2 regions of the Allobosea sp. ANAM02 genome follow, and region 1 is predicted to be linked to the other one. Evidence: predicted binding sites of a transcription regulator. Region 1 holds the regulator's gene; the other holds the start of a gene.
What was found. Region 1 encodes PhoB, which activates phosphate uptake and scavenging genes when phosphate is short. Its sites were predicted from a motif close to TGTCATNNANCTGTCAT; they were not measured.

Region 1 (4,209 bases):
CAGGATGATGAAGCGCTTGGCCTCGTTGCGCCGCTCGAAATCGAGGATCGGGATGTCGTCCAGCACCAGCGTATGGAAGCGCTGCGCCAGCGCGATATAGTCGGAGGCGCCATAGGCCTGCGCGCAGAGATCTGCGAAGCTCGCCCTTGCCACGCTGCCGGCCGCCTGCGGCAGGATGAAATCGTGCCCCTGCACGGTGAGCACCGTGCGCTGCCCCTGCGCCTTTCCTGACAAGGCCTTGAAGGCGGCATCGAGCGCGACCTTGGCCTTCTCGTCGGCCGGGACATGATAGACCGGTGCGCCGCCCAGCTTCTCCAGCCGGAAATCGGCGCGCGCATCGAGCTTCAGCACCTCGACCCTGGTCTGCAGCAATTCGATGAAGGGCAGGAACAGCGCCCGGTTGAGCCCGCCATCGTAGAGCCGCGACGGCTCGACATTCGAGGTCGCGACCACCACCACGCCGGCCGCGAACAGCGCCGTGAACAGCCGGCCGAGGATCATCGCATCGGCGATGTCGGTGACGGTGAATTCATCGAAGCAGAGCAGATAGGCTTCTTCCGCCAGCTCGGCGGCCACCGGTGCGATCGGATCGGCATCCTTGACCTCGCCGCTCTTGATCTTCTGGCGATAGGCGTTGATGCGGCCATGCACGTCGGCGAGGAACTCGTGGAAATGCACGCGGCGCTTGCGCTTCACCGGCGCGGCTTCGAAGAACATGTCCATCAGCATGGTCTTGCCGCGGCCGACCGAGCCCCAGACATAGAGCCCCTTCGGCGCCGCCGCCGCGTCCGGTTTCTTGCCGAAGAGCCAGCCCAGCGCGCTGCCCTTGCGGGCGAGCCGGCGGGCGGCGAGCGTCTCGGTCAGTCCTTGGAGCTTCCTGACCACGGCGACCTGCGCGGGATCGCGCTCGATGGCGCCCGCCTCGACGAGGGCGGCGTAACGGTCGGTGATCGAGGCTGACATAAGGGCGGGCGCTGGCGATCCGAGAGAGACCTGACCGGGTTACGGCAGCCCTGCCCGCATCGCAAGCCCACAGGTCGTTTCGGGCGAAGCCGCGTCATCCCCCGAGTGTGGCGAGGAAGTCGCGCGTGCGCGCCTGCTTCGGCGCGGCGATGAGCTCCTCCGGCCGCCCCCGTTCGACGATCTCACCCGTGTCCATGAAGGCGACATCATCGGCGACCTCCCGCACGAAGCCGATGTCATGTGTCGCCACGATCAGGGTCAGTCCCGAACCGACAAAATTCCGCATCATGGCGAGAACCTCGCCCGCCTCCTCCGGATCGAGCCCCGCCGTCGGCTCGTCAAGCAGCATCAATCGCGGCTTCGCCGCCAGCGCCCGCGCGATGGCAAGGCGCTGCCGCGCTCCGCCCGAAAGCTCGCTCGGATAGGAATCGCGCCTGTCGGCCAGCCCGACCCGCTCCAGAGCCGCCATCGCCTCCACGACGGTGTCCCGGCGCGACCGTCTCAGCAGCGCGAGCGGCCCCTCGAGGATGTGCTGCAAGGCGGTCATGTGATCGAACAGCTCGGGGGGCTGCGGGACCGTGCCGATGACATGGCGCGTACCCGCGCCCTCCCGTCCGATCAGCTCCCCATCGATCGTGATCGTCCCCTCGTCGACGGCCTCGCTCCCGCCGATGCAGCGCAGCAGCGTCGACTTGCCGGCGCCAGCCGGCCCGATGAAGCACTGGACCATGCCCGGCCCGATCGCGAGCGAGACGTCGCGCAGCGCCTGCACAGCGCGGAAGCGCTTGCTGGCATGGGCGATGGCGACGGCCGCGCCTGCCTTCGTGATCTGCGCCGCACCCAAGCCGCGTCCTCCGTGAATATCATCGGAGGCCATATCGCCCGATCCGCGGCAAGACCAGCCCGGCGAAACCTCCCCCTAGCCCACGCGTTTGCGCTTTAGGAGGACCAGCCATGCTCACTATTCTGCCCGCGCCTGACCATGTCGCCGCCTATCGCCTGTCGCAAACGCTGACCGGCGAGGATCTCGACGCGATCATGGCCGATATCGATGCCCGGCTCGCCCGCCACGAGAAGCTCGGCATCCTCGCCGACATGACCGACTTCACCGACATGACGCTGGCCGCCGCCTGGAAGGATGCGCGCTACAGCCTCGGCAAGCTCTGGGAACTCAAACGCTTTCCGAAGGAAGCGGTGATCACAGACAGGGGCTGGCTCGCCGGCTTCGTCGATCTGCTCGACCCGGCGATCCCCTTCGTCAAGGTTCGCGCCTTCAAGCCGGAGGACTACGAGAAGGCGCTGAGCTGGGTCGGCGATATTGAGGGCGGGCCCGACGCTTGAGGCTTACGCGGCACCGCCCCGCGCGAAGGTCTCGTCGAAGGCATAGCCAGCGCCGCGCACCGTCCGCAGCGGATCCTTGGCGTCGCCCGGCGTGATCGCCTTGCGCAGGCGCCCGACATGGACGTCGACGGTCCGCTCGTCGATATAGACGTCGCGGCCCCAGACCGCGTCGAGGAGCTGGGCGCGCGAATAGACCCGGCCCGGCGCCTGCATGAGGAACTCCAGCAACCGGAACTCGGTCGGCCCAAGATGGAGTTCGCTGCCCGCGCGGCGAACACGTCGCGTCGTGCGGTCGAGTTCGAGGTCGCCGGCCGCGAGCAGCCCGGCGACATGGCCGGGCTTGGCCCGGCGCAACAGCGCCTGGATACGCGCGATCAATTCCGGCAGCGAGAACGGCTTCACGACATAGTCGTCGGCGCCGGTGGCGAGCCCGCGCACACGCTCGGTCTCCTCGCCGCGCGCCGTCAGCATGATGATCGGCACGCGCTCGGTATCGCGCCGCGAGCGCAAGCGCCGGCAAAGCTCGATGCCGGACAGGCCCGGCAGCATCCAGTCGAGCAGGACGAGATCGGGGGTGTGATCGCGCAGGTGCAATTCCGCATCGTCCCCGCGCGCGACGCTGTCCACCTCGAAGCCCTCGGCCTCGAGATTGTAGCGCAGCAGCAGGGTGAGCGGCTCCTCGTCCTCGACGATCAAGATGCGTGCGGCCATGCTTCTTTTTCCGTCCGTCATTCGAGCCTGCCGTCATGCTCGCCCCTGTGGCGAGCATCCACGTCTTGAACGGCACCTGCCGGGACGAAGACGTTGATGGTCGGGACAAGCCCGACAATGACGGAAAGGCTACGGCACTTCGTGTTCGTTCAGTTCCCCGTCACCGTTTCGACCTCGATATTGGTCGTGTCGAGTTTCGGCCGATTCACGTCGAGGGAATCGCCGGTGACGAGGTAATGGATGGTCTCGGCGATATTGGTGGTGTGGTCGCCGATGCGCTCGATATTCTTGGCGCAGAACAGCAGATGCGTGCAGAAGGTGATGTTGCGCGGATCTTCCATCATATAGGTCAGGAGTTCGCGGAACAGCGAGGTGTAGAGCGCGTCGATCTCGTCGTCGCGGCGCCAGACCTCGAGCGCCTTCTGCTCGTTGGTCGCGGCATAGGCGTCGAGCACGTCCTTGAGCTGGGCCTGCACGAGGCGGCTGATATGCTCGAGCCCGACGACCGCGCGATGCGGCGGCTGGAACTGCCCGGCGATGGCGACGGCGCGCTTGGCGATGTTCTTGGCGAGATCGCCGACGCGCTCGATATCGGAGGCGAGGCGGATCGCCGAGATCAATTCGCGCAGGTCCTGCGCCAGCGGCTGGCGCCGGGCGATGGTGAGCACGGCCTTCTCCTCGACCTCGCGCTGGAGATTGTCGAGGCGCTGGTCGGCCGAGATGATCTTCTGGGCGAGCGCGGTGTCGCGGCGGACGAGCGCGACCGTGGAATCGCCCAGCATGCGTTCGGCCATGCCGCCCATTTCGGCGAGGCTGCGGCGAATGCCTTCGAGATCGGCGTCGTAGGAGCGGACGATGTGGTCGGTCATAGGGGTGTCCTCCGGCGCATCGGCCCGAAAAGTGGAAACCAGTTTTCGGGTAAGCCGATGCGAAACAAAATTGCCGCTTAGCCGAAACGGCCGGTGACGTAGTCCTGGGTCTGCTTCTTGGCGGGGTTCATGAAGATCGTGTTGGTCGGCGCAAACTCGATGACCTCGCCGAGATACATGAAGGCCGTGTACTGCGAGATGCGCGCCGCCTGCTGCATGTTGTGCGTGACGATGGCGATGGTGAAGTCGCTCTTGAGCTGCTCCAGCAGGTCCTCGATCTTGCCGGTCGAGATCGGGTCGAGCGCCGAGGTCGGCTCGTCGAACA
Region 2 (4,209 bases), 1.2 Mb from region 1:
GGGCGCATGCGGTCCTCGCGCCGCGCCCACCAGTCGAGCAGCAGCGGCAGGACGATCGGCCACAGCCCGATGAATTCGAGCGAGCCGGTGTTCTGCGTCTCGAAGAGGGCGAGCGCGAACAGCCCGGCTGCGAACCAGCCGATCGGGGCGTCGGCCAGCGCTCGCCAGCCGGCGGGCGTCGCGGGCAAACCGTCGCGCCAGGAGACATAGGCGAGCGCGGCGAGCAGGGCGAGCGACGGCGCGATCACATTGAACTTGACCGAGGCCACGGTCAGGAAACGCGGCAGCAGCGTGCCGGTGTTGAGCCCGAGCAGGGTCAGGATGTCGATGACATAGGCGGAGCTCAGCCCGGTCGCGAGCTCCAGAACGCCCAGCGCGAGGATAACGATGCCGGCGGCGGCGAGCGCATCGCGGAAGCCCATCCGACCGCTGAGCACGGCGTAGCCGACGAGCAGCGTGCCGGAGACCGCGCCGGTGACCTTGGTGAGGAAGAGCACCAGCATCAGCGCGGCCACGAGCCCGATCTGCAAACCGCGCCGCTGCACGAAGATCAGCGTGGCGATCAGGAGATAGAGTAGCAGCGCGACATGGCGATTATAGAAGCCGTAGCCATCGAAGCCGGGCGAAGGGTAGAGCCCGTGCAGGTTGATCGGTAGTGCCGAGAACAGCAGGAAAGGCAGGACGAGCGCGAGCGCCCGCGGGCGGGAGCGGCGCGAGACCTCGCCGGCGATCAGGGCCAGCACCGGCAGCATGACCGGCAGCAGCGCCCAGTTGATCAGCAGCATCGGCTGGGCGTTCGGGAAGAGGATGTCGAGCGCCGCGGCCAGATAGAAGCCGAGCGGGCCGATCGGCGCGAAGAAGTCGATGGTCGGCACCTGGCCGAGCCCGATGCGCTGGATCGCGTCGAGATAGACCACCGTATCCCAGGCATTCGGCCCGAGCGGCAGGCGCAGCGGCAGGATCAGGCCGGCAACGGCCGCCATGGCGAAGGCCAGGATCCAGGCGGAAGGCGAGCCAGCCATCCGCGCCACCGCCCCTTTGCCACCGACATTCTTGGTGTCGACCTGGGAGTTCCGTCTCCCGATCTCGCTCATCGCCACGCCGAACCCTCCTGGTCCAGCCCGCTCTGTCGCAGAAAAAACTTACCAGCAGCCTGACGCAAAGGCGGGTTCTCGCCGGATTTCGGCAAGAACCCCGGGTCGAAAGCTGCAGATTCGAGACGTGGTTACGCTTTGGCTTACCCGTCCCGGCGCTCGCTCAGAGCAGTCCGCGCCCGGCCAGATGGCGCATCAGATGCGAGGCGCCATAGGTCCAGGGCGCGCATTCATCCGTGCGCTTCATGCGGTTGACGAGGCTGCCGAGCTCGGGCGCGGCGATCGTGACGATATCCCCGTATTTATGGGTGAAGCCGCCGCCCGGCGCGTCGCGATCCTTGATCGGCGCGAACATGGTGCCGAGATAGAGCGCCGCCCCGTCCGGGTACTGATGATGCGGACCGATCATCTGCGCCGCGAGATCGGCCGGATCGCGGCTGATCCTGGCGATCGAGGAGGAGCCCTCCAGCCGGAAGCCGTCCTCGCCCTCGACCGTCAGCGTCACAGTGGTCCGGCGGATATGGTCGAGCGTGAAGCCGGCATCGAACAGGCGGATGAAGGGGCCGACCGCGGCGGCGGCATTGTTGTCCTTGGCCTTGCCGAGCAGCAGCGCCGAGCGGCCCTCGACATCGCGCAGGTTGACGTCGTTGCCGAGCGTGGCGCCGACGATTCGTCCGTCCGAGGCGACGATCAGCACGATCTCGGGCTCCGGATTGTTCCAGCTCGAGGCCGGGTGCAGGCCGGCATCCGCTCCGGTGCCGACCGTCGACATCGGCGGGGCCTTGGTGAAGATCTCGGCATCCGGCCCGATCCCGACTTCGAGATACTGGCTCCAGGCGCCCTGCTTGATCAGAACGTCCTTGAGATGCATCGCCTCGGGCGAGCCGGGCTTCAGCTTGGAGAGGTCGTCGCCGATCAGCTTGCCGATCTCCTCGCGGATCGTCGCGGCGGCGGCGGGGTTGCCGCGCGCCTTCTCCTCGATGACGCGCTCCAGCATCGAGACCGCGAAGGTGACGCCGGCCGCCTTCACCGCCTGCAGGTCGAGTGGCGAGAGGAGCCAGGGGCGCTGCGGGTCGCGGCCGTCCACAGGCGTGTTGGCGAGAATCTCGGCGAGCGAGCCGATCGCCTCGCCTTGGGCTGCGCGCAGCGCGGCGGCCGGGTCGGCGTTCTCGCAGAGGTCGCGGCTGGTCGGGAAGCTCCGGGTCACGTCGACGATCTGCCCGTCGCGCAGCGTCACGACGGAGGGCCCGCCGAGATCGGGCCGCCAGACGCGACCGAGAAGCGTGGCGGCCTCGGCATCCGCTGGCAGGGCCGCGGCGACGGAAAGCGTGAAATCAGGCATGGCACCGGTCCGGAAAGGAAATCGTCGGGAGACGGAGAACACCCCGTTCTGCGCAATGGCGCAAGCCGGACCCAGACCATAGGCGGATTGCGTCGGGTGTCATCGATTTGTCATTGAAATGTCGCCTGCGCTACATGCTAGCTTGCGCACCAACGACAAGAACCGCGGCGGCGCCCGCCCGCGGAAGGGAGACACTCCATGACCATGAAATCGCGTATCCTGATGTCGATCGCGGCCTTTGCGCTCGCCGGTGCCTCGCCCGCTCTCGCGCAGACCGAGATCCAGTGGTGGCACGCGCTGACCGGCGCCAACAACGACGTCGTCGTCAAGCTCACCGAGGATTTCAACGCCTCGCAGAAGGACTACAAGGTCGTCCCCGTCTACAAGGGTTCCTATCCCGACACGCTGAACGCCGGCATCGCCGCCTTCCGCGCCGGCCAGGCGCCGCATATCCTGCAGGTCTTCGAGGTCGGCACCGGCACGATGATGTCGGCCAAGGGCGCGATCAAGCCGGTTCACGAGGTCATGAAGGAAGCCGGCGAGAAGTTCGATCCGAACGCTTATCTGCCCGCCATCACCGGCTATTACTCGACGGCCAAGGGCGAGATGCTCTCGATGCCGTTCAACTCCTCGTCGATGGTGATGTGGTACAACAAGGACGCCTTCAAGAAGGCGGGCCTCGACCCGGCCAAGCCGCCGAAGACCTGGCCCGAGACCTTCGAGGCCGCCAAGAAGCTGAAGGCTGCCGGCTACGACAAGTGCGGCGTCTCGAACGCCTGGGCGACCTGGGCCAATATCGAGCAGTTCGGCGCCTGGCATAACGTGCCGCTCTCGACCAAGGTCAACGGCATGGCCGGCTTCGACGCCGTGCTGAACTTCAACAAGAGCCCGGCCTTCCTGAAGCACTGGACCAACCTGGTCGAGCTGCAGAAGGACAAGACCTACGACTATTCCGGCCGCACCAACAATGGCGAAGGCCGCTTCACCTCGGGCGAATGCCCCATCTTCCTGACCTCCTCGGGCTTCTTCGGCAACGTCCGCGCGAACGCCAAGTTCGACTGGGGCAATGCGCCGATGCCGTATTATCCGGACGTGCAGGGCGCCCCGCAGAACTCCATCATCGGCGGTGCCTCGCTCTGGGTGATGGGCGGCAAGAAGGCCGACGAGTACAAGGGCGTCGCCAAGTTCTTCACCTTCCTGTCGAATGTCGACCGCCAGGTGAAGCTGCACACCGAGTCGGGCTACCTGCCGATCACCAAGGCGGCCTACGAGAAGGTCAAGGCGTCCGGCTTCTACAAGGACAAGCCCTATCTCGAGACCCCGATCCTTGAGCTGACCAACAAGGCGCCGACCGACAATTCGAAGGGCCTGCGCTATGGCAGCCTCGTCCAGATCCGCGATATCTGGTCGGAAGAGCTGGAGGCGGCGCTGAACGGCCAGAAGTCGCCGCAGGCGGCGCTGGACGCGGCGGCCGAGCGCGGCAACCAGATGCTGCGCCAGTTCGAGCGTACCGCGGCCCGCTGAGCCGTTCTTAAACGCGCTATGTCATCCCGGGCTTAGCGCAGCGAAGACCCGGGATCCATGCCGGAACGGTTCAGGCATGGATCCCGGGTCTCCCTCCGGTCGCCCGGGATGACCGATTTGCAAGGCCACGCATGCAGAAGAACGCGTATTTCAAGGGGCTGACGATCCCCTTCCTGCTGCTTCTGCCGCAGCTCGCCATCACCATCGTGTTCTTCTACTGGCCCGCGAGCCAGGCAGTCTGGCAGAGCT

Region 2: a site for PhoB is predicted at 2,534-2,550, ahead of ugpB (sn-glycerol-3-phosphate ABC transporter substrate-binding protein UgpB). Genes of this name have one in related genera too.

What each region holds. Positions count from the first base shown of each region.
Region 1 covers NZ_AP022848.1:1,352,237-1,356,445, reverse strand. The annotation lists gene zapE (cell division protein ZapE) at 1-963, opposite strand, end outside; gene OCUBac02_RS06535 (amino acid ABC transporter ATP-binding protein) at 1,058-1,807, opposite strand; gene OCUBac02_RS06530 (SpoIIAA family protein) at 1,918-2,304, shown strand; gene phoB (phosphate regulon transcriptional regulator PhoB) at 2,308-3,015, opposite strand; gene phoU (phosphate signaling complex protein PhoU) at 3,165-3,884, opposite strand; gene pstB (phosphate ABC transporter ATP-binding protein PstB) at 3,962-4,209, opposite strand, start outside.
Region 2 covers NZ_AP022848.1:153,632-157,840, reverse strand. The annotation lists gene OCUBac02_RS00765 (hypothetical protein) at 1-1,100, opposite strand, end outside; gene OCUBac02_RS00760 (fumarylacetoacetate hydrolase family protein) at 1,258-2,436, opposite strand; gene ugpB (sn-glycerol-3-phosphate ABC transporter substrate-binding protein UgpB) at 2,641-3,960, shown strand; gene ugpA (sn-glycerol-3-phosphate ABC transporter permease UgpA) at 4,092-4,209, shown strand, end outside.